Regions from separate parts of the Peribacillus sp. NPDC097895 genome, predicted to be linked through region 2. Evidence: riboswitches for the same ligand, from Rfam matches in the RefSeq annotation. Region 2 holds a riboswitch; each other region holds the start of a gene.
The links. Region 2 has a riboswitch for lysine ahead of ACQKMH_RS03120 (aspartate kinase). Riboswitches for the same ligand answer to the same signal wherever they lie in the genome.
Positions count from the first base shown of each region.

Region 1: it holds a riboswitch for lysine, as region 2 does, so the genes downstream of both, ACQKMH_RS17175 (amino acid permease) here and ACQKMH_RS03120 (aspartate kinase) in region 2, are expected to answer to the same signal.
Region 3: it holds a riboswitch for lysine, as region 2 does, so the genes downstream of both, dapA (4-hydroxy-tetrahydrodipicolinate synthase) here and ACQKMH_RS03120 (aspartate kinase) in region 2, are expected to answer to the same signal.

Region 1 is NZ_JBNNSH010000003.1:171,437-179,369, forward strand. Features, by position in the region: gene ACQKMH_RS17160 (metal ABC transporter ATP-binding protein) at 1-612, opposite strand, end outside; gene ACQKMH_RS17165 (metal ABC transporter solute-binding protein, Zn/Mn family) at 628-1,554, opposite strand; gene ACQKMH_RS17170 (LacI family DNA-binding transcriptional regulator) at 2,338-3,300, shown strand; lysine riboswitch at 3,543-3,727, shown strand; gene ACQKMH_RS17175 (amino acid permease) at 3,824-5,275, shown strand; gene ACQKMH_RS17180 (glycoside hydrolase family 13 protein) at 5,326-7,005, opposite strand; gene ACQKMH_RS17185 (Ger(x)C family spore germination protein) at 7,088-7,933, opposite strand, start outside.
Region 2 is NZ_JBNNSH010000001.1:666,074-674,006, reverse strand. Features, by position in the region: gene ACQKMH_RS03145 (acyl-CoA thioesterase) at 1-404, opposite strand, end outside; gene sdhB (succinate dehydrogenase iron-sulfur subunit) at 726-1,499, opposite strand; gene sdhA (succinate dehydrogenase flavoprotein subunit) at 1,517-3,268, opposite strand; gene ACQKMH_RS03130 (succinate dehydrogenase cytochrome b558 subunit) at 3,339-3,947, opposite strand; gene ACQKMH_RS03125 (YslB family protein) at 4,331-4,801, shown strand; gene ACQKMH_RS03120 (aspartate kinase) at 4,866-6,098, opposite strand; lysine riboswitch at 6,188-6,364, opposite strand; gene uvrC (excinuclease ABC subunit UvrC) at 6,426-7,933, opposite strand, start outside.
Region 3 is NZ_JBNNSH010000001.1:1,307,239-1,315,171, reverse strand. Features, by position in the region: gene ACQKMH_RS06310 (MFS transporter) at 663-1,853, shown strand; gene ACQKMH_RS06305 (D-2-hydroxyacid dehydrogenase) at 2,115-3,068, opposite strand; partial or broken gene ACQKMH_RS06300 (threonine ammonia-lyase) at 3,262-3,823, opposite strand; lysine riboswitch at 4,125-4,303, shown strand; gene dapA (4-hydroxy-tetrahydrodipicolinate synthase) at 4,439-5,335, shown strand; gene ACQKMH_RS06290 (hypothetical protein) at 5,692-5,901, opposite strand; gene ACQKMH_RS06285 (D-alanyl-D-alanine carboxypeptidase family protein) at 6,265-7,449, opposite strand.

The DNA.
Region 1 (7,933 bases), on a different contig from region 2:
ATATTCCTTTACAGTCGATAAATCATGGTGCACAACAAGAACGGTTTTGCCTTTTTCCTTCAATTCCATCAGCAATTGTATGATGGCTTTCTCGGTTGCTGCATCTACCCCTACGAACGGTTCATCCATAAAATAAATATCCGCTTCCTGGGCCAATGCACGAGCCAGGAAAATCCGCTGCTGCTGTCCGCCCGAGAGCTGGCTGATCTGGCGGTTAGCGTATTCAACCATCCCCACTTTATCCAGGCACTCCATCGCCTTCTGCTTTTCAGCCTTCCCTGGTCGCTTCAGCCATCCGAGATGACCATATCTACCCATCATCACGACATCTAGCGCGTTGGTTGGAAAATCCCAATCTACTGATTCCCGCTGTGGTACATAGCCTATACTCTTCCTCATCGATTTATAAGTAGATCCCTTTATTGTGATTTCTCCCGATATTTTTGGAATCAATTCGAGTATTCCCTTTATCAAAGTCGATTTCCCTGCTCCATTGGGGCCTATGATACCGATTAAATTCCCTTCCGGCACCTCAAATGAGACATCTTCGACAACCGGTTTCTTATGATATGCAATCGTTAAATTCTCGACCTTCAAAGCTGCTTGATCCATCTTTTTTCCTCCCCCTTATTTCAAAGCGTGGACGATGGTGTCTGTATTATGACGGACCATACCGATATATGTTCCTTCTTCCGTCCCTTTTTCACCCATCGCATCCGAGAATAATTCACCGCCGATTTTCACTTTGTGCCCTTTCTTCCCAGCTCCTTGAATGACAGCCTCGATAGCCTTCCTTGGCACGCTGGACTCTATGAATATCGCTTTTATTTTGTTTTCCACAAGGTAATTCCGCATATCCGTCACATCTTTTGATCCATATTCCGATAATGTATTGATCCCTTGAAGCCCTCTTACGTCCAAACCATAGGACTGACCGTAGTATCCAAAAGCATCATGTGCTGTAACGAGCACCCGTTGGTCTTCTGGTATTTTATTTATTTCATCTTGAACATATTTATCAAGTTCCTCCAACTGCTGAACATACTCTTCATAATTATCAAGAAACTCTGCTTCATGATCTGGATCATTGGCAATTAACTCTTTCTTCACTGACTCCGCCGCAACCATCCAGAGCTTTACATCAAACCATACGTGGGGATCATGTTCCGTTGCACTCACTTTGCGAAGTTGTTCCTCCTTGAAGTCCTCCGTTACGGCAATCGTCGGTTTATCCTTGCTCATCATTTCAAAGATATCCGTCATTTTCCCCTCTAGATGGATCCCGTTATAAAAAATCATATCTGCTGAATCCAGTGTCTTCACATCACCCTGTGTTGCTTTATATAGATGGGGATCCACTCCGGGTCCCATTAAACTGGTGACCTCGACATGTTTACCGCCAATATTCTCCACCAAGTCCCCTATCATTCCTGTCGTAGCAACTACGTTCAACTTGCCATTGTCCTTATCCAGTTCGGTCGTGTCATTGCCGCACCCCGTTAAAATCAGGATTGCAGCAAGAACGCCCCCAATAGATTTTAGAAAACCCATCATATTCCCTCCTCTTTTTCATTTCCCTAAAAATGTTTGCCGTACGCAAAATTAAGTGTAAATTTTTTTACATTGTCGCAAATGCTAAAAAGTTTCCTCTGCACAACTTATTTTATACTATACACAATTATACAAAAAAAGTGCAACTATTTTTCTTAAAGCCGATATAACTTTTCTAAAAGATCCTTGATTGAATCCACAACAAAAAACTGTCCGGAATATCACTTAGAATTTCCAGACAGTCAGTCATTTCTATGGAGAAAGGCAGGCATGGCATGTTCGACACTAGCGAATCATTCTAACGTTAGAGTTTGTTTGTCCTTACCGACGAAGATATATTTATATTATGGAGTTATAACGGTGAATATAAACTAGGGGACCTTTTTCGAAATCATAAATGATGAACTGTTTAAGGCATGCCCCCGTGCTTAAGGACTTTTATCTTCAAATAAATGTACGATTATTTCAAGACGGGCATCCCGCATTGTTTCAAGGGGGATATTTTCATAGTAGTATCAAGCTTGTACTGCTCCATCATTTTTCCGGCTTCAAAGATATTGCCAAGTACGCCAATCCCAATTCGATACCACAAAGTACAATCAGGCTGATTAAAGTTTGGACCATCATGATTTCCTCCTCCTCTAAGACTTAAACCAATCTTAAAGGATGAAACCCATACCAGAACAAGACCCTTTCTGTAAAAACCTTCAGTAGCCTTATTCTGCTCCCTTGCTCTGAAATGGGTTTCATACGATACAATATAAAAAAAGAAAAAACGGTGATCCCATGACAAATATTAAAGAAATCGCTCAATTTGCAGGTGTATCTGTCTCAACAGTGTCTCGCGTATTGAATAATCATCCATATGTAAGCCCTGATAAAAGAGAGAGCGTTTTACAAGCCATCGATCGCTTGAATTACTCAAGAAACATCAATGCCATTCATCTTTCAAAGGGAAAAACGAATCTTATCGGCATTATCATCCCTTTCACCAATCACCCCTATTACGGGGCAATCGTGCACGGAATTACTAAGCAGGCTAACGCAATAGGCTGCCATATAGTCATCTTTGAAACCCATTATGAAAGAGAGAAAGAAATTCAGGCGTTGAATATGCTGCAAATGAAGCAACTTGATGGCATTATCGTTTGTTCAAGAATTTCGGAAATGAAAGTCCTATTGGATTATCAAAGATACGGTCCGATTATTTTATGTGAAGATACAGCCCAGGCTGAGTTATCGTCGATCAGCATAGATCATTATGCAGCCTTTTCCTGTGCCCTTGAATACGTGATTGCTAAAGGATATAAGAAAATTGGTTACAGTCTCGGCCGTAAAAAGAGCAGGAACAGTTTTCTTCGAACAAAGGCCTTTAATGATATCATGAGAAATCATCAACTTATAAACAATAAAGAATGGCTGTTTGAAGGAAGCTATCACATCAAAGACGGTGAACAATTGTTTCAGGAGTGGAATTCGATGATGGATAAACCGGAAGCCCTCATCATCACTAATGATGACACGGCTGCAGGATTCATTCTTACTGCTAAGAAATCGGGAATAACAGTTCCAAACGATGTCGCCATCCTCGGCTTCAATAATGATAGCCTTAGTGAGCTGCTTGACATCACGACCATTTCCTTGCCGCTGGAATGGATCGGGAAAATGGCAGTGGATCTATTTGAGAATCCTGAAGTAATCAAACATGTGAAGCTGGACTACGCCCTTATAAAAAGAAAGACCGTTTAATGTTATTTTTGTATGTCGCAATTTGATTATTTCCTTTTTCCAATCCTTTTAGAACTAGGAAAAAATAACCACATAAAATAATGATTGCGATATCTATTAGAATATTTTATAATTTTGATATAGTAAAGTTTACTCAATTACTAGCAATCATTTAACGATTTCAAGAATATCTTGAGTAAGATCGTACGACGTCAACTATGCTGGCGCGACGATTTAAGAAAATTGAATACTTCCTCATTTACCGATGAGTTAGAGGCTGCAGCTTATAAAAGTAAAACGGACGAGATTCTGGAAAATTCAAGACTCCGTTTGAAAGGATAAGTTGCCGAAGTTTGGGTATATTCCATGTATATCCTTGCTGGCGGTGTTACCGAACAGGAACATCACTGTCACGTTTTTTCTAAAAGCGTGGGGAGCTATCTTCGGAAGGATAAACGGGTTTATTATAAACAGCCGTCGATCTTTTTCGACTGCTGTTTTTTTATATTTCGTTCCCTTCCAATAAAAAGGAGTGTAACATCAATTGTCAAATTCACAAAAAGCATCAAGCCCTACTGAATTGAAAAGGAGCCTGAAAGCGCGGCACTTAATGATGATTTCATTAGGTGGAACGATTGGAACAGGTTTATTTTTAGCAAGTGGCGGTGCGATTCATTCGGCCGGACCTGGCGGTGCCTTGGTGGCATACGCGGTCATCGGTATCATGGTTTATTATTTAATGACAAGTCTCGCAGAAATGGCATCGTTCATGCCGGTAGCCGGTTCATTCCGTGTTTATGCTTCCAAATTCGTCGATCCATCTTTCGGCTTTGCGATTGGTTGGAACTACTGGTATAACTGGGCAATCACCATTGCCGCCGAATTGGCAGCCGTTGTCTTAATTATGAAGTTCTGGTTTCCTGATAGTCCTTCCTTTATCTGGAGTGGCATCGCGTTAATCATTATGTTTCTTATTAATTATATGTCCGTTAAAGGTTTTGGCGAGACCGAGTTCTGGTTTGCTATGATCAAAGTCGTGACAGTCGTCATTTTCTTGATCACTGGGGTTCTGATCATTCTTGGAATCATGGGTGGGAATGACCCAATTGGTTTTTCAAATTTCACTATGGGCGATGGCCCCTTTAACGGTGGTTTCTTCACGATCTTAGGCGTTTTCATGGCTGCCGGTTTCTCGTTCCAAGGAACGGAATTGCTTGGAGTGACGGCTGGTGAAAGCGAAGATCCAGAAAAAAATATCCCAAAAGCGATCAGATCCGTTTTCTGGCGTATCATTTTATTCTATATCCTTGCCATTTTTGTAATTGGTATGATCATTCCGTTTACTGATTCACGTTTATTGAGTCAAGATGTTGCCGTCAGTCCATTCACGCTCGTATTTGAACGTGCTGGCCTTGCATTTGCAGCATCCATCATGAACGCGATCATTTTATCATCCGTACTCTCTGCCGGTAACTCTGGCATGTACGCTTCAACTCGTATGCTCTGGGACTTGGCACGTGATGGGAAAGCGCCGAAATTCCTTGGAAAGTTAGATAAAAGAGGAGTACCCGTGAATGCACTTATCCTAACTTCTTTAGTTGGCTGCGTTGCATTCTTAGCTTCATTTTTCGGAGATGGTGTCGTTTATATTTGGTTATTGAATGCTTCAGGTATGGCTGGATTCGTAACATGGGTCGGGATAGCTCTTGCCCACTATCGGTTCCGCAAAGCCTACGCAGCTCAAGGCCTTGATTTGAATGCTTTACCATACAGGGCCAAAGGCTTCCCATTCGGGCCAATATTCGCACTTGTTCTATGTATTATCATTATCATTGGGCAAGGCTATCAGGCTTTCAGCAGCAACGGGATTGACTGGAATTCAATGTTCGTTTCCTACATTGGCTTGATTCTATTCTTCGTCCTATGGTTCGGTTATAAAATTAAGCACAAAACGAAAATCATTCCCCTTGAGGAATGTGATCTTAAATCAAAATAATACGTAAAAAGTCCATGGTCTCCTCAAATGAAGGAGACCATGGACTTTTTTCATTTCAAATGATAAACACGACATTCATATGGACGCAGAGGTTTGATGGAGATCCCCTCTTCCTCCTGTTCATAATTGCCGATCAGCCTTGTACTAGAATAGGAATGTAGCTCTTCTGGCAAAGAAAAGGAGGCCTGCTCCTCTTTAAAGTTGCATAGTACCAGCAGCTTTTCATCATCAAGCGTTCTCGTATAGGCAAATATTCGTTCATCATGGGGCAAGAGCAGTTCAAAACGGCCATAAACGATGATTTCATGCTGTTTGCGTAGTTGGATAAGACGTTTATAAAAATGAAAAATGGAATTCGGATCATTGTAGGCTCTCTCTGCATTAATTTCGGGAAAATTCGGATTAACCTTAATCCAAGGAATCCCTTTCGTGAATCCTGCGTTCCGGGAGTCATTCCACTGCATCGGTGTCCTCGCGTTATCCCGGCTGCGAGCATGGATGGCTGACATCATCCGCGCTTTAGACCAGCCATGTGAATTGACGAGTTCGTCATATGAATTCAACGTTTCGATATCCCGGTATTCATCCTTGCTTTCAAATGCAACATTGGTCATGCCCAGCTCTTCCCCTTGATATATATAAGGTGTCCCTTGAAGCATATGAAGACAAGCGGCAAGCATCTTTGCGCTTTCAATACGGTACTTTCCATCATTCCCAAACCTTGAGACAATCCGGGGCTGATCATGGTTGTTCCAGTATAAACTGTTCCAGCCATTGCCCTCTAAACCAGTTTGCCACTTGGATAGAATTCGCTTTAAATCGCTTAGCTTCCACTTATCGTTACTCCATTTCCCTGCTGGTCCACCCCCCAAATCCATATGTTCGAATTGAAAGACCATATGTAGCTCATTACGATCTTTTCCTGTGAACAATTGCGCTTCCTCCGGGGTGACGCCTGGCATTTCCCCAACGGTAATCACGTCATATCCAGATAGGACCCGATGATTGATTTCCTGTAAAAACTCATGTATACGCGGGCCATTCAGGAAAAAAGGACTTCCATCGCCATACTTCTTTTCATGATGAACGGTTCCATCTGAATAGCTCTGATCTTTTGAAAGGAAGTTGATGACATCCATCCGAAATCCATCGACACCTTTATCCAGCCACCAGGTCATCATGTTGTAGATTTCTTCACGAAGCTTAGGGTTCTCCCAGTTTAAGTCCGGCTGTTTCTTGCTGAATAGATGTAAATAATATTCATCCGTTCCTTCATCATATTCCCATGCCGAACCTTTAAAAATGGACTCCCAATTATTTGGCTCGGCTCCATTCTTTCCAGGTTTCCAAATATAAAAATCACGCTTTGGATTATCTTTTGAGGATCGGGATTCCTTGAACCATGAATGTTCATCCGAGGAATGATTGACGACAAGATCCATCATGATTTTCATTCCTCGTTCATGCACGGCCTTCAGCAACAATTCAAAATCAGCCATGGTTCCGAATTCTGTCATGATTGATCGATAGTCACTGATATCATACCCATTATCATCATTAGGAGATTGATAAACAGGTGAGAACCATAACACATTCACACCCAGCTCCTGTAAATAGTCTAGTTTCATCAATATTCCATTTAAATCCCCTATCCCATCTCCATTACTATCCATAAAACTCCGAGGGTACACTTGATACACAACAGCCTCTTTCCACCATGTTTTGTACATGCCTTTCCTCCCTTCTTTAAACGCATTGACATTTACACCAATACCCCTATTATAAAGAGGAAAACTTCAGAATATTCTTCTTTTATTCCGCTATTCCCGTTTGAATCATTTCAATATCCAAATCTACTTCAATTGGAATATGAGGATATGCTTTCTCCCAATGTTTTAGATTGAAATCCCTTGTTTTACTTTTAGCGATATCACCAAGTGCAAGCGGATCTACATGGTTATCCTGCAACATGGTTACCATCTCTTTTAATTTTTTACCCATGACATGTTCTGCTTTAGCTTCAATTTTTTTCACGTCAACCGGGTTGCCCAAGTCATACCCTTGAACCTCTAGCAGATTCGCTTTTAAATTCACTTCAATCTTGACCTTCGGATTTTGATTTGCATTCGAAATATCATAATGGACTTTTGATTCCACGTTATTGATTTCTGTATATTCATTTTCCTTCCATTTAATCTCATAACTCCCCAGCTTAAAGTTTTCACTAAGGACTTTGAATAAAAATCCATCCTCATAAGGAATGTATTTACCAATATACCTGTCCCTTTTAAACAGGGCGATTCCTTTCACCCGTATTCGCTCTTCCGCTGTTTCCAATAGCGGTAAGACCGGATCAATTCCTTTACCATGACATGCATATAAATACCTGTGCAAATCTACATCAGGTAAATTAGTCCTGATATTCTGTTCGATCAACTCTTTTACTTGAACCCCTGGAGTTTTAATTAATTTCGGTTCCATTTTAACTAAATCCTCCGCTTTTCCATGAACGATCGCTAAATACAAATCCCGTCCCACCATTGGGTCTCGCCTATATGTATCGACGTAATCATTCAAACCTTTTCTTGCCAATTCTTCACCATAAAGAATGACAGTCAGTCTCCCTCCGGCAATTGGAAATGGTGTTTTTGCATTTTC
Region 2 (7,933 bases):
GGCTTTCCGGTTGTCTTGGAGACTTGGACAATCGTTCCCCTGCCCGTTAAACAAATTGAACCATCTTGTTTCGTTCCCATGTAATGGATGTCTACAGAAGATTTTCCGATACTGTCAGCTTTCACATGGATCGTCAATTGATCATTGAAAAACACCTGTTGTAGATAATCACACTGTAAATCGGCAACGACCGGTATCTCTTCACCTCCAGCCGAAGTCCAATCCGTCATAAACCCCAGGCTATTAAAATACTCGATCCGTGCTTCCTCAAAATAAGTAAAAGGAATCGTGTTATTCAAGTGCCCGAACATATCAGTTTCAGAAAAGCGGACCTTCATCTCATGTTTAAAAGAAAAATCATTGATCCACTCCGTTATATTATCGATATATGATATTCTGCCCAACTTGTGCACTCCCTTTCAGAAATGAATGGCTATTCACTCATTTTATAAGAAAATAAGGAATATGAAAAGGATTTTCTATTGAAATCTGTTTATTTTGAATCATACACAGTTCATATGACATATTCTCTCCATTTTTTGCAGGCTAAAAGTTACTATGCGTAGTGGAGGTATTCTGGTTTCAATCCAGTATTGCCTATCAATCCTTATATTTTTAGAGTGAAGAACATAATATCGATTTCCATCCTTCAGGTCTGGAACTAATATAGGCGATAAAAAAAGAAGAACCCATATCCTAAGATACAGGTTCTTACATGTTCATTATTAAACTTCGTCGCTTCCGAAGAAGTTACGGAATTGTTGGATCGTAGTATCACGGTTCAACGCTGCAATCGAAGTCGTTAATGGAATGCCTTTAGGGCAAGACTGCACACAGTTTTGAGAGTTACCGCAGTTTGCAAGTCCTCCATCACCCATGATTGTATTTAAACGTTCAGCTTTGTTCATTGCACCCGTTGGATGTGCGTTGAATAAACGAACTTGTGATAATGGTTGTGGCCCCATGAAGTCTGAATTGCTGTTTACGTTTGGACAAGCTTCCAAACAAACACCGCAAGTCATACATTTAGATAACTCGTAAGCCCATTGACGTTTCTTTTCTGGCATACGAGGTCCTGGTCCAAGATTGTACGTTCCATCGATTGGAATCCATGCTTTTACCTTTTTCAATGAGTCGAACATACGGCTGCGATCGACTTGTAGGTCGCGAACAACAGGGAAAGTACGCATTGGAGCAAGACGAACCGGCTGTTCCAATTGATCGATAAGAGCTGTACATGATTGTCTTGGTTTCCCATTGATAACCATTGAACAAGCACCACATACCTCTTCAAGACAGTTCATGTCCCATGCGATTGCTGTAGTGTGCTTACCTTGTACAGTTACTGGATTACGACGAATTTCCATTAGAGCGGAAATTACGTTCATATTCGGGCGGTACGCTAATTCGAATTCCTCATCATAAGGAGCTGAATCCGGTGTATCTTGACGAGTGATTATAAAACGGACTGTTTTAGTCTCAGATTTAGTTTCAACCATTTTTTTGCTCCCCCTCTTTAGTGTTTCGTAGTGTAATCACGTTTACGCGGTGCGATTAGTGATACATCAATATCTTCATAATGGAATTCAGGTGCTTGATCCAAGCCTTTGAATGTTGCCATAGTCGTTTTCATGAATTCCTCATCATTACGTTCTGGGAAATCAGGTTTGTAATGCGCTCCGCGGCTTTCGTCACGGTTTAACGCACCAATTGTGATTACACGAGCCAATTGCATCATGTTTTGCAGCTGTCTAGTGAATGCAGCTCCTTGGTTACTCCATTTTGCCGTGTCATTGATGTTAATTTTCTTGTAACGTTCCATCAACTCAAGAATCTTGTTATCCGTTTCTTTCAGCTTGTCATTGTAACGAACTACAGTAACATGCTGTGTCATCCACTCACCAAGTTCTTTATGAAGGACGTACGCATTTTCGTTACCATCAAGAGACATGACACCATTCCATTTTTCCTGTTCTTGTTTTTCGTACCCTTCATACAATGAAGATGGAATGGATTCTGAAGTTTTATCAAGGCCTTCAATATATTTAACGGCATTCGGTCCAGCGACTGAACCACCATAGATTGCAGAAAGAAGTGAGTTCGCACCAAGTCGGTTACCGCCATGTTGAGAGTAGTCACACTCACCTGCAGCGAATAAACCTTTGATGTTAGTCATTTGGTCATAATCCACCCAAAGTCCGCCCATAGAATAGTGAACGGCAGGGAAAATTTTCATTGGAACTTTACGAGGATCTTCACCCATGAATTTCTCGTAGATTTCAATGATTCCGCCAAGTTTAATATCAAGTAATTTAGGATCTTTATGAGAAAGATCTAGGTAAACCATGTTTTCTCCATTGATGCCAAGCTTCATGTTCATACATACGTCGAAGATTTCACGAGTCGCGATATCACGAGGTACCAGGTTACCATAAGCAGGATATTTTTCTTCAAGGAAATACCAAGGTTTTCCGTCTTTATATGTCCAGATACGTCCACCTTCACCACGAGCGGATTCACTCATTAGACGAAGTTTGTCATCTCCAGGGATTGCTGTCGGGTGAATTTGAATGAACTCACCATTTGCATAATTTACACCTTGTTGATAAACGATGGAAGCTGCTGATCCTGTATTGATCATTGAGTTAGTTGATTTACCGAAAATGATTCCAGGGCCGCCGCTCGCCATGATGACTGCGTCGCCAGGGAATGATTTGATTTCCATTGAAGTCAGGTTTTGAGCTACGATACCGCGAGCTGTTTGATCATCATCGATAACAGCTCCAAGGAATTCCCAGCCTTCGTATTTCGTTACAAGGCCTTCCACTTCATAACGGCGAACCTGCTCGTCCAATGCGTAAAGTAATTGCTGACCAGTTGTTGCACCAGCGAATGCTGTACGGCTATGTTGAGTACCACCGAAACGACGGAAATCAAGAAGACCTTCCGGAGTACGGTTGAACATAACACCCATACGGTCAAACATATGGATGATCGATGGTGCTGCTTCGCACATCGCTTTAACCGGCGGTTGGTTAGCCAAGAAATCCCCGCCATAAACTGTATCGTCGAAGTGGATGTATGGAGAATCCCCTTCACCTTTTGTATTTACTGCCCCATTGATTCCGCCTTGGGCACAAACTGAGTGAGAGCGTTTAACAGGCACTAAAGAAAATAAATCAACCTGTTGTCCCAGCTCTGCTGCTTTGATCGTAGCCATTAATCCAGCTAGACCTCCACCAACGATAACTATTTTACCTTTACCCAATTCTGTCACTCCCTTATTTCCATTAGCCAAGCTATGTTTTTCCTAATACTTATAAATGAACTCTATCTTCTTATACGAAAGCGAAAATTGCGCTAACACCAATATAAGAAAGAAGAACGAAAACGATCAATGTAAAGTAAGTCATGATTCTTTGCGATCTTGGTGAAACTGTCAGACCCCAGCTCACTGCAAATGACCATAATCCATTAGCGAAGTGGAAAATTGCTGAGATAATACCAACAATATAGAAACCAACCATAAATGGACTAGAGAAAATTTCCGCCATCATATCGAAATCAACTGTTGCCCCTAGTGCTGCTTGAACTCTTGTCTCCCAAATATGCCAAACAAGGAAAATCAAAGTTATGATTCCAGTTAGACGTTGCAGCATGAACATCCAGTTACGGAAGAATCCAAATCTGCCTAAATTGTTTTTTGCTGTAAAGGCGATATAAATTCCGTACACAGCATGGAAAAGGATTGGTAGATAGATGACGACCCATTCAACCAAAATCTTTACGGGCGTAAACTCAATTAAATGAACTGCCCCATTAAAAGTCTCTTCTCCCTTTGTTGCCATAAAGTTTACCGATAAATGAAAAATTAGGAATAGACCAATTGGAATTACTCCTAGAAGTGAATGAAGCCTGCGATTCCCAAACTCACGATTCTTTGCCACTAAGTGCCCCCCCTTAATTTGTGAAAAATCATGCAAAGATAATCTGGTGGCTACCTTTTATCTCCGCGTGAAAATAAAGTATAGAGTCAGAAAACTCCCCTATACTCCCTTTACAATTATGTGACATGTCCATTTTACTCCTGACTTCTATGTGCGTCAAGAAAACGGATACAAGAAATCTCTTTTTCAGAATAGATTTTATTGGATTAAATTTACTATTTTTTATTTGTCAAGTTAATATTTTGGAGAAATTACTCATTAATCTATTAATATCTCGATATAATTTCTCATTTTTTTCCAATTGCTATTTAAATAAATAAAAAACAGTATAATTTGCAAAAGAAAAACGTTTATAATAGATTTACAGAAAGAGGCGATAATCTATGAAAAAAAATATTGCTGCTGCGATAGAAGAAGAAATTGAAACTGAACAAATTCAAACTGAAGATTTCCAAGTTCCAGCTTTCGGATATGAATTAATCAGAGAAGTTCTATTGAACGATATTCTCGGAAAAGACTCTAATCAAATCCTCTATTGGGCAGGTAAACAGTTAGCAAGAAAATTCCCATTGAATGGCGATCAGGAAATCATTGAATTTTTCCAGAGCGCTGGATGGGGCAATCTCGAAATCATGAAGTATACGAAAAACGAGATGGAATACTCATTGACTGGTGAAATAATCAGCCGCCGCCTGGATTTACATCCTGACTGTCACTTCCAACTTGAAGCCGGCTTCCTTGCCGAGCAGTTTACACTGCAAAAAAAATTCCTCAGCGAATCAACGGAAGAAGTCAAACGCCGCGCAAAAAAGGTGACCTTCACCATTCAATGGGATCCCAGAGATCCAATCTAATGAGCCCATAAAACAGACTTACCCTTTTAACCGGAAGTCTGTTTTTTTATTGGGCTCCATTCATTTAAGCTAGTACATTTGCATGCTGCCCAAGTTTAAATGCTTCATGAAGCGATTCGACAGCCTTCACCATTTCCTTTTCGTTGACGACAGTCGAGACTTTTATTTCCGATGTGCTGACCATTTTCACTTGGATGCCAGTATGGGCCATCACTTCGAACATCTCGGCGGCCACTCCTGGATTGGAAACCATACCGGATCCGACGATGGACACCTTGGCCAAACCGCCTTCCGTTTCAATACGATTGAATGCCAATTTTTCTTTATTATTTTCCAGCACGATCAAGGCCGCTTCCGTATCTTCACTTTTAATGGAGAATGATAGATTGGTCGTATCCTCGGCGGTCATGCTTTGAATGATGATGTCCACATTAATCCTGTTTTTCGCAAGTGTCGTGAAAATCGTTGATAAAACACCAAGTGATTGGGGCAAACCAAATACTGTGACTCTTGTAATACTGTCTTCAAAAGCAATGCCGCGTACGATTAAGTTTTCTTCCATAGTTGCTTCCTCCTCAATGATCGTTCCTGATTCTTTCTCCATGCTCGAACGGACTTCAAGCGGAATTTGATAGTTTTTTGCATATTCGACAGCCCTTGGATGAAGGACGCCTGCCCCCAGATTGGCAAGTTCCAGCATTTCATCGTAAGAAATGGATTGGAGTTTTCGCGCGCCTTTTATGTAGCGTGGATCCGTTGTGAAAACACCCGTTACATCCGTATAAATATCGCATCTATCCGCATTCAGCGCTGCAGCGATGGCAACCGCCGTCGTATCAGAACCGCCTCGCCCTAAGGTAGTGATTTCCCCATTTGCATCGTTCCCCTGGAAACCGGCTACGACCACTATTTTCCTATCCAAAAGCTGAGCTTGGATCCTTGAAGCATCGATGTTTAAAATCCGGGCATTCCCATGAACGGATTCCGTTTGCATGCCAGCTTGCCAGCCAGTATACGAAATGGCTTCATGTCCTTCTTCAATCAATGCCATCGTTAACAGGGAAATCGTTACCTGTTCCCCCGTAGTCAATAGCATATCCATTTCCCTCTTGCTCGGGGTTCCAGAAATATCCCGGGCCATGGAAACCAATTGATCCGTGGTTTTCCCCATTGCTGAAACAACGACGACTACCTCATTTCCATTCTCCGTTTCTTCGATTACCCGTTTGGCAACATTTTTGATTTTTTCTACGCTACCGACGGATGTTCCGCCGAATTTTTGAACGATTAATGCCATCCTCATGCACCCTCTCTATCTTTTTAGGCAATAAAAAAAGCAATGAGAAATATCTCATTGCTGTGATCACATATCAAATACTGTAAACACAGTGAGATAGCTCTCCAGGGTATAACCCCTGACAATCCGCCATTTATTAAATGTCAGACCAGAAAAACAAGGTATGAGTCTTGTCTTCCTTCGGCGTCATCCCCTTTCAAAACCTTTCATGGAAGCTCATACTTCTCCAGGTTTTTACTCTTGAATTCCGCACCTCTATCAGCACTTTTAAGTTGTCTAATTAAAAATTCCTTCTAATCATAGCATAGAGATTTATCGCTAGCAAGATTATTCTTGCAATTTTCTAACGATTCCCTCGGCCACCCCTTTTGGCATACCCGCTTCCATAATTTCCTCGGTCGATGCCTCTTTGATTTTCTTCAATGACCCAAAATGCTTTAATAATTGCTTTCTCCGCTTTTCCCCGACTCCCGGAATATCATCAAGCTGTGAGTGAACCGCATTTTTCCCGCGTAGCTGGCGATGAAACGTAATTGCAAACCGATGCACTTCATCCTGAATTCTTTGCAATAAGTAAAATTCCTGACTCCGTGAATCAAGCGGAACAAGTTCAAGCGGGTTTCCAATCATCAATTGCGATGTTCTGTGTTTTTCATCTTTAATCAGACCTGAAAGTGGAATATCAAGGCCCAATTCATTTTCCAAAATATCCCGGACCGCTTCCACATGTCCCTTTCCGCCATCAATGATGATTAGATCCGGAAGAGGCAGCCCTTCTTTCAATACTCGTGAATATCTTCTTCGGACCACTTCACGCATCGATTCATAATCATCAGGTCCCTGGACCGTTTTGATCTTATATTTGCGGTACTCCCTTTTTTCCGGTTTCCCATCAATGAACACGACTAAAGCGGAAACAGGGTCACTCCCCTGGATATTGGAGTTATCGAAAGCCTCAATTCGATGCGGGGTATAGATGCCCAATTGGACCCCGAGGTTTTCCACGGCTTTGATCGTTCGTTCTTCATCTCGTTCAATCAAAGAAAATTTTTCCTGAAGGGCGATGGAGGCGTTTTTATTCGCCAGTTTAAGCATATCTTTTTTCGCTCCCCGTTTTGGGTGAATCGTTTTCACACCAAGCAGCCCTTCGGCCATTTCGGCATCCACTGATTCAGGCAGCAAAATTTCCTTTGGTTTAAAGTGGTTGGTAATCTCGTAAAACTGACCCAGGAATGTAAGAAGTTCCTGTTCCGGTTCATCATAGACAGGAAAAAGTGAAACATCCCTTTCTATCAATTTACCCTGTCGCACAAAAAATACTTGAACGCACATCCAGCCTTTATCATAGGCAAAGCCAAATACATCACGATCGATGAAATCGGTCGTCATCATTTTCTGCTTCTCCATCGTGATATCTATGTGGGCAATTTTGTCACGGAACTCTTTGGCCCTCTCGAAATCGAGCTCTTCGGATGCCTCCAGCATTTTTTCTGTCAGTTCTTTTTTTATCTCAGTATGTCCGCCGTTCAAGAACCGATTGATATCCTCCACCATTTTTTTATATTCCTGTTCCTCTACATCATATACACATGGAGCCAGACATTGTCCTAGGTGATAATAGAGACAAACTCGATCCGGTAAGGTATTGCATTTTCTAAGAGGATAGATGCGGTCAAGTAATTTTTTCGTCTCGTTAGCCGCAAAAGCGTTCGGATAAGGACCGAAATATTTCCCTTTATCCTTTTTGACTTTTCGCGTAATGATTAGACGGGGATGCCGTTCCGCCGTCAACTTAATGAAAGGATAAGTCTTATCATCCTTAAGCATGACATTAT
Region 3 (7,933 bases), 640 kb from region 2:
TGGTCTGACTCATTTGGTAATATGAGGAATACCTTTCTAAAGATACAATACATTTCATGAGAAATCAACGAATAGATTGAATCTTTTGAATTTATTTCATCAAAAGTGAATGTATCTATATCTGATTATCACTTTCACGGATGTAGCAATATATCCTTAAACGAATGTACTGCTTAATTGAAGCAAGCAATCATTTAAAACAGTTATTTATATTGTAAAAATAGAGAATAAGTAAGTATTCGGGAGAAAATTAAAGTATAAAGAGGAATGGATTAAAGTTCTTCCCCATTTAAATAGCATCCTTTAGGATTTTTTCTAGATACTCATAATTCCTTTGCTTCCCCAAAGTGTCATCTTCAAAGACGGATGCTACATATTAAGAAGTTTAGAGAGGACATCCTTTGTAGTTGGTGACTTACTTAAGACGGTTAAAGTCGTTCGGGTATTACCTTCTCTAAAAGCATAAGTTATCCAAATTTCGGATATGAAACGAGCTAGGTGATGATCTTGTTCATCCATATGGAAAGAATTCCATTTGTACTCGTTCATAATTAACGATAACTAAGCAAGGGTTTTCCACGTAAAAATGTTTTATGGTATTATAGTTAGATTGTTTATCAACCCTGTGACACATTTACAATCATCTAAGAAAAGAGGTATTTATGCACACCACAGAATTATCCAAGCGACATTGGTTACTCATCTTAACACTTACTTTATTAACATTTGTTCTCGGGACAAGCGAATTTGTTATCATCGGGATCTTAACCGATATTTCCTCGAGTCTCCATATAACAAATGCAAAAGCAGGCACACTCGTTTCTGCGTTTGCGATTACGTTTGCCATTGCCACACCACTCGTGATGTCCGCAACAAGCCATTTTCCAAAGCGTAAATGGATGTTGTTTTTGATAGGTACGTTTATCATCCTGAATGCTTTGTGCGTGATTTCGACGAGCTACATCATGCTCCTTGCACTTCGGATGATGACTGCGATTGTAACAGGAGTTTTAATTTCACTTGCCATGATTGTTGCAAGTGAAACCATGCCGATCGCAAAACGTGGACTTGCTATCTCATTCGTTTTCGGTGGTTTTACTCTTGCAAACGTGATTGGAGTACCAATAGGCACTGTCATCGCTGAAATGTACGACTGGAATGCCACCTTCCTGTTAACGACTTTTCTCGGTGGAATTGCGTTTTTGGCATCTTTCTTCATTTTGCCGACTATGCAAAGTCCATTTCGCAGTTCGATGCGTGATCAATTTTCTTTGTTAACACACCCACGAATCTTAATGGCTTTTTTCATTCCATCTCTTGGATTTGGGGCGACGTATGCCGTTTATACGTATCTTGTTCCGATCCTGAAAGGAATGGAAGCACCAAGTAGTTCAATCAGTTTGATCTTGTTTGGCTATGGATTTATTTCCATTTTCAGCAACATACTCGCTGGTAAAATTGCCAGCTACAATGCTATCGGACGCCTCCGGTTAGTTTTCCTCGTGCAAGCGATTGTTCTGATCAGCTTATATTGGACGACAAATAATTTTATCTTTGGATTGGTTAACATTAGCTTGATGTCATTAATGGCCATCCTTTTAACAACATCTACTCAGCTTTATTTGATAGACCTTGCCGGTATTTATCAACCAAAAGCTACAGGACTAGCCGCTTCACTGATGCCAGTTGCAAGCAATGTCGGGATCGCCTTTGGTTCCGCATTAGGGGGAATTGTTTACCATCAGGGAAATTTGATGAGTGTGTCATGGGTAGGTGGGCTGGTTGCTATCTGTGCAAGTCTACTAACTTTCCTAAGTCATCGCTTAGACCAAAAACAAAAGAAAGCAGCATAAGAGGATGAAGAAGCAATAAAAATGCAGTTCTGGTGCATAAATCACTCGTTAGAAACATAGAGTATGTTTCCCTTAAGAAGCTTATTTGCCCTTGGGGTACCACCTTCAAATCGGATTTTGCACGCTAAGACTAAAATCAATACTTTTAACGATTAAGTTAAATCATTTTCCATTAATACCCCATAAATATTCAAGAATTTAAATACGATTATTAAAACAAGAGGGCTGACTCAAAATGTTGAATCAGCCCTCTTGTCCGTTTTAATACCCACGTTTTCGATCTACTAATCCGTGTAATGGTTGTTCATGTAAGAATCGTTTTAAATTTTCTACAAAAAAGCGGCTCACTCCGTCAGTAGTGCTTGGCCCTGACAGATGAGAAGTGACATACACATTCAACATTGACCAGAAGACATGGTCTTTTGGCAACGGTTCTTTCTCAAATACATCGAGGATTGCTGCCAGAAGATGTCCCGATTGCATAACAGGTATTAAATCCCCTTCGTCGATCAATGCTCCACGACCAACGTTGATAAGACAAGCTTTCGGTTTCATTGCTAACAGAATGTCCCGGTTAATGATATGATGAGTGGCATCCGTTAAAGGCAGGGTTAAGACCAAATAATCAAGATCTTTTACAAATTCCCCCCATTCATCTGGAGTAAAGTGGCAATCCACTAAATGAGCTTGTTTTGCGCTAAAGCTTAATCCGTGCACATTCATTTCAAATGCTCGAGCTTTACGTACAATTTCAGCTCCGATTGATCCAAGCCCGGCTACTCCGATTGTTTTACCAGCTAAAGATTCAGAAATGAAAGGATCCCATTGGCGTTCCATTTGCGATTGTTTCATACGGGGAACGTCCTTCAAGATATACAAGAGAAACGTAAATACATATTCAGATATATAAGAGCCAAATTGATTGACAATTCTGGTTAATGTAATGTTCTCAGGTATCAAGTTGTCTGCAATCAAATCATCGACTCCGGCTCCTATCGACTGAAACCAGCGGACAGATGAGGCAATTGGTTTATTTAGCAATTTGGTAGGAAAATTCCAGCCCAAAATAACTTCAGTACTTGGTAGATATTTTTCAGCTTCCTCCTGAGTTGCCGCTGCCTTTACCGATGTAAATCCATGATCCCGGATACATTCAGCATACGCTTCTGCCTGCTCAGGACTAAATACAAGAATGTTAGGCTGGTATGTAATCATCGAATCTCCCCTTTTTTACTCATTTTTTCGCTATCGATTATTAAAATCGACGGTTCTTTTTTATTAATCTCTCCTTATGAATAGGATACTAAATAAAATTGAAAGAATGAATATATTAGTATTTAAATCTGTAAAACTGGGAAATTGATACGGTATTGCATCTTAAATAAAAGGACTGGATCTAAGGATTTTCAGAAAGGGTAACAAATACATCTGTTAGATTAGGAAGATCCTCTAACAATTCCAAGCCAATTGTTCCTTGTCCAGCTATGACGTGAAGATCATCAAATGGCTGAATCACCGTTAATCCTTTCCCTCTTTCCAGTTCATAGCAATGCTCTCCTGCGGCATCTTGGCTATCACCAACTATCTCAATTTGAGCTCCCAGGCTTTTTAATGAATCTACTTTTGCTTTTGGTATTCGATTTGAAATGCAAACAACAGCATCAATCCCTAGTTTTTTTGCTACATATGCTACAGCCATACCATGGTTTCCATTTGAAAACGTTGCAACCCCACGTTTTTTTCTTCCTCACTCAAGCTGAGTATCTTATTGGCGGCTCCCCTTACTTTAAATGCTCCAACCTCATGAACATTTTCAAGCTTTAAAAAACCAGGACGTCCAATTTTTTCAATAGTATCGTAGATTGAATCAATGGTGTTCTACTTACAATTGAAGCGATTCGTTTTCTTGCTTCCCAAACGTCACCGATTTTCATATCTTTTCTTTCCTTTATTAGTTTTGTATTAGTCATGTTGTCCTCCCCTCCTTGATCATAATTCTAGGTATTCATAAGATAAATACTAATTCCTTCTATAAGATATATCAATTGTCAAAACTGACTATAAAAGGATGAAACTTTTCATACAGTTTTTATAAAGCTATTAATGTTGAGTTTATTTAATACTAAAAAAGATGAATCCAGCCCAAAACCGTAGCCATTGCCATCGATTATCCATGTATTCTTAAAAAAAAATCTAAATTCCCCTTGCAACAGAAAGGATTCTCTGTTATATTACAGACAATTAAATATTTTCTTACTTCATACTTTTTGAAGTGAGGATAGAGGAGCAAAGACCATTAGTACACAGTTTGAGGAGAATGAGATCCTATGACTATTGTGGAAAGGGGAATTTGCCGAAGCGGAAAGAATCTCATGTTCTTGAAGCTGGTTCTGCTATTGAATAAATACAGGACTGTCATATAGGAAACTATATGGAGGGCTATCTTACGCACCGAAACGATTTTTTTGATAAATATTGTTTCTACTGCAGCAGCGAATCCTCGTTGTTGCTTTTTTGCGTTTACTCCTTAATGGCCCTAATCACCTCTCAATTTTCCAAAAAAATATACAAAAGGGTGTGAAGTTATGAATTTTGGCCAAGTGTTAACTGCAATGGTTACCCCGTTTAATCATAATGATGAGGTTGATTTTTATGCTACGAGAACTCTAGTAAATTATTTAATTGCTAATGGTTCTGATGGATTAGTTATAGCTGGTACGACTGGAGAGTCTCCTACATTAACAACAGAAGAGAAAATAGATTTATTCAAAGTTGTTGTAGAAGTTGTTGATGGAAGAGTTCCAGTCATAGCTGGAACTGGCTCAAATAACACGAAAGCTTCTATCAGCTTAACAAGGCAAGCTGAGGCAGCAGGAGTCGACGGAATTATGCTCGTTACCCCATACTATAACAAGCCGTCTCAAGAAGGATTATTTCAGCACTTTAATGCTATTGCCCAATCAACATCATTACCAGTAATGCTTTATAATATCCCAGGACGAAGTGTTGTAAACATGTCAGTAGAGACGATTGTTCGTCTCTCAAAAATTAACAACATTGTGGCAATAAAAGAAGCAAGTGGTGACTTAGATGCCATGGCACAAATCATTAGCGAAACAACGAGTGATTTTACCTTGTACAGCGGCGATGATGGGTTAACCTTACCGGTTTTAGCCATCGGTGGAACAGGCATTGTTTCGGTTTCTTCACACATAATTGGTAATGAAATGCAAGAAATGATTAATAGCTTTAAAAATGGTGATGTCCGTGGTGCTGCTTCCATACATCGTAACCTTCTTCCAATGATGAAAGCATTATTTGCTGCACCAAACCCATCACCGGTAAAATCAGCATTAAATATGCGAGGGTTAAATGTTGGAGGTGTCCGCTTACCATTGCTCCCTTTAAACAACGAAGAAAAAACAGCTCTACAAATAGCTCTACAACCTAGTAACGTAGAATCTGTGTTGTTAAAAAATTAAAGCGAGGTATAATACCGACTTTCTAATTAAAGACCATAATAAACGGGATATGTTTTTAAAAGCAGTGCAACTTCGAAAGAAGTGCACTGCTTTTAAATCGTTGCACGACTCAAGGGCTAAACTAGTAGAAATAGCTAGTGGTTATAAACTCAACGTTATTATTGAGTCAACTGAACCAGCATTAATTATAGATCCTGACCTTTAAGTCACCGCGATTTCCTTTAACTCATCGATTTCTTTGTTGTCCTTCATACCCTTCCACTAAATTATTGAAATAGGTCTCTTGTTTAGTTGTTTTAGCTAAAGCTTCTGACATTATAATACTCTTGCAAACATCTTGATTGAAGACTAGTTTTTTATTGTCCCTTCCTGATTTCAGCTTCGCCATAAACGAATTCACCAGTGAGTTCAATTTTATCTGGTGCATTTTTAATTAGACTCTTCCATGACGAAAAAATACTTATTAAAGTTTTAGAAAACTGCTTATCAAAAAGGGTTACTCCATGATTGTTAATACCTCTGCCAATTGGAGTTCCTCGGAATGATGGGTTTTTAGTTGAATCCATTCTGATAAGTCCATAATGTATTGAATCAAATCATCAATTATTACAACACTGTCAATGACACTTTTGTTTTTTTTCTCTATGCATCCAAAAATCTTTTATATCAGTTGTCTTAGAAATAAGATAAAACTCATGATCCATGCTCATGTTTTCCTCCTTAAAATAAGTCCTCGTTGGGTCTTATTTTAGCATTCCTTATGCAACTAACCTGCCCCGTTCGTTCAAAAAGCAAAAAGGCCACCAAATGGCAGCCCCGGACCTAACTAACGACCTGTTAGTTCATTTATAATAGGTGTATTCAACGCTTTAGTGGCTATTTCAGGAAAAATAGCCGCAACACCTCTGAATGCCAGTCGATGAGTTTCTTTAGTAACGAGTTCTAATCCTACTTCGTTTTTTTCTGTTTTTCTTTAGAAAAACCGTTATCAGAATGCTAAGAATGACACAAGGAACCCATTCTAGTGATAAGACTGAAAATTTATTTGTTTCCTCATTGATTGGTTCTTTTTTAATCGAAGCAGGCACTTCTGTTTTCCTAACATCAGCTACTTTTTTAAGGTCAAAAGAATCTATGGCCGTCCCTTCTTGGTTCATGATCGAGAGAATACCATCATTACTGGTTTTTAGACCAGGTTCATCTCTAGTTAAATATGTATAGTGTAAGTCTTCTTTCAGTTTGTAGGATTTAGAGTGGTCAGCTGAATAAAATATGTTATTTTTATCTATTTTGGCAGATTTAAAGTTTGCAAAGCCATAGTTGAATAGCAGCTCAGTATCAGAGTAGGCTTCCTTGTCTGAAGGAGCTTTAAGGGTAACGGCAATCAAGTCTTGTTCGCCTCTAGTAGCAGTAGAAATCAGGGTGTATCCGGACTTACTAACGAAACCGGTTTTCCCACCTGTGATTCCCTCATAGGGAATTTCGCCTTTTAACATTTTATGATGGGTAACTAGAGTTGTGTCCCATGTTTTCACTTCCCATGGTAAATCCTTATTCCCCAAATATTCACGGAAGTCTTCATTTTTCATCGCATATTGGGTAATTTTTGCAAGGTCATGTGCTGTAGTTACATGGTTCTTGTCAAACAATCCATGAGGGTTTGTAAAATGGGTATCGGTGACGTTTACTTCTTTTCTTAAAAACTCATTCAAGTCCTCCATGAACTTTTTCTCACTACCAGACATATGCTCGGCTATTGCGATAGCTCCATCATTTCCGGAGTTGATTAGCGTACCGGCAATTAATTTGGAAAGCTCTATCTCCTCCCCAGGTTCAATGAATAACGAAGAGCCTTCTGCCGCAGCCGCTTTTTTACTAATAGTCACTATTTCGTTCTTATCTCCGTGCTCTATAGCATATATAGCTGTGGCAACTTTCGTTAGACTGGCTGGATACATTTTTTTATTAGTGTTTTTTTCGTATAATACCTCCCCACTTTTCGCATCAATAATGATCCCTGCTTCACTAATGAGAGGTAAGTCTGATTCGGCACTTACAGTTGTTGATGCAAAGGGGATTAAAGCCAAAATGAAGATAAAGAAAAACTTTTTCATATAACTCTCCTTGAATGAAAGTAAAATCCTATATAGTCATAATAAAGTAAATTGAATGTTTAGAGATGTTTTTTTGAAATTGTAATAAAACAGTAATTACCCTTTAATAATCATGGAAAATTCTTGGGTAATAACCTCCATTTTATTTCCTGAAATAACTTTATAAGGGCTGTGACCCTTTAAGTGGGAGCCCTTGTTTTTAATAAAAGAAGGCCCCATTATATAGAAGAGATCTTTTATTAATCAACAAAATTGTGTTTTATTTTCCATCTTGCTGACGATAAGGGTCCTGCCAGCATATTGACCATATCTTTTCATGAAAAAACCCTTCAAACTGAAGGGCTTTAGTTACTCATTAGGTGCTTAATCATTACATTCCTTACTGAAAAAAGAATGCCCGGGAGCAACAATTCTGCCCCCGGGCATTTTTGAAATATTTTTTATAAAGTTGCTAATAGCAAGAACCTCATCTTTATAAAGCTTT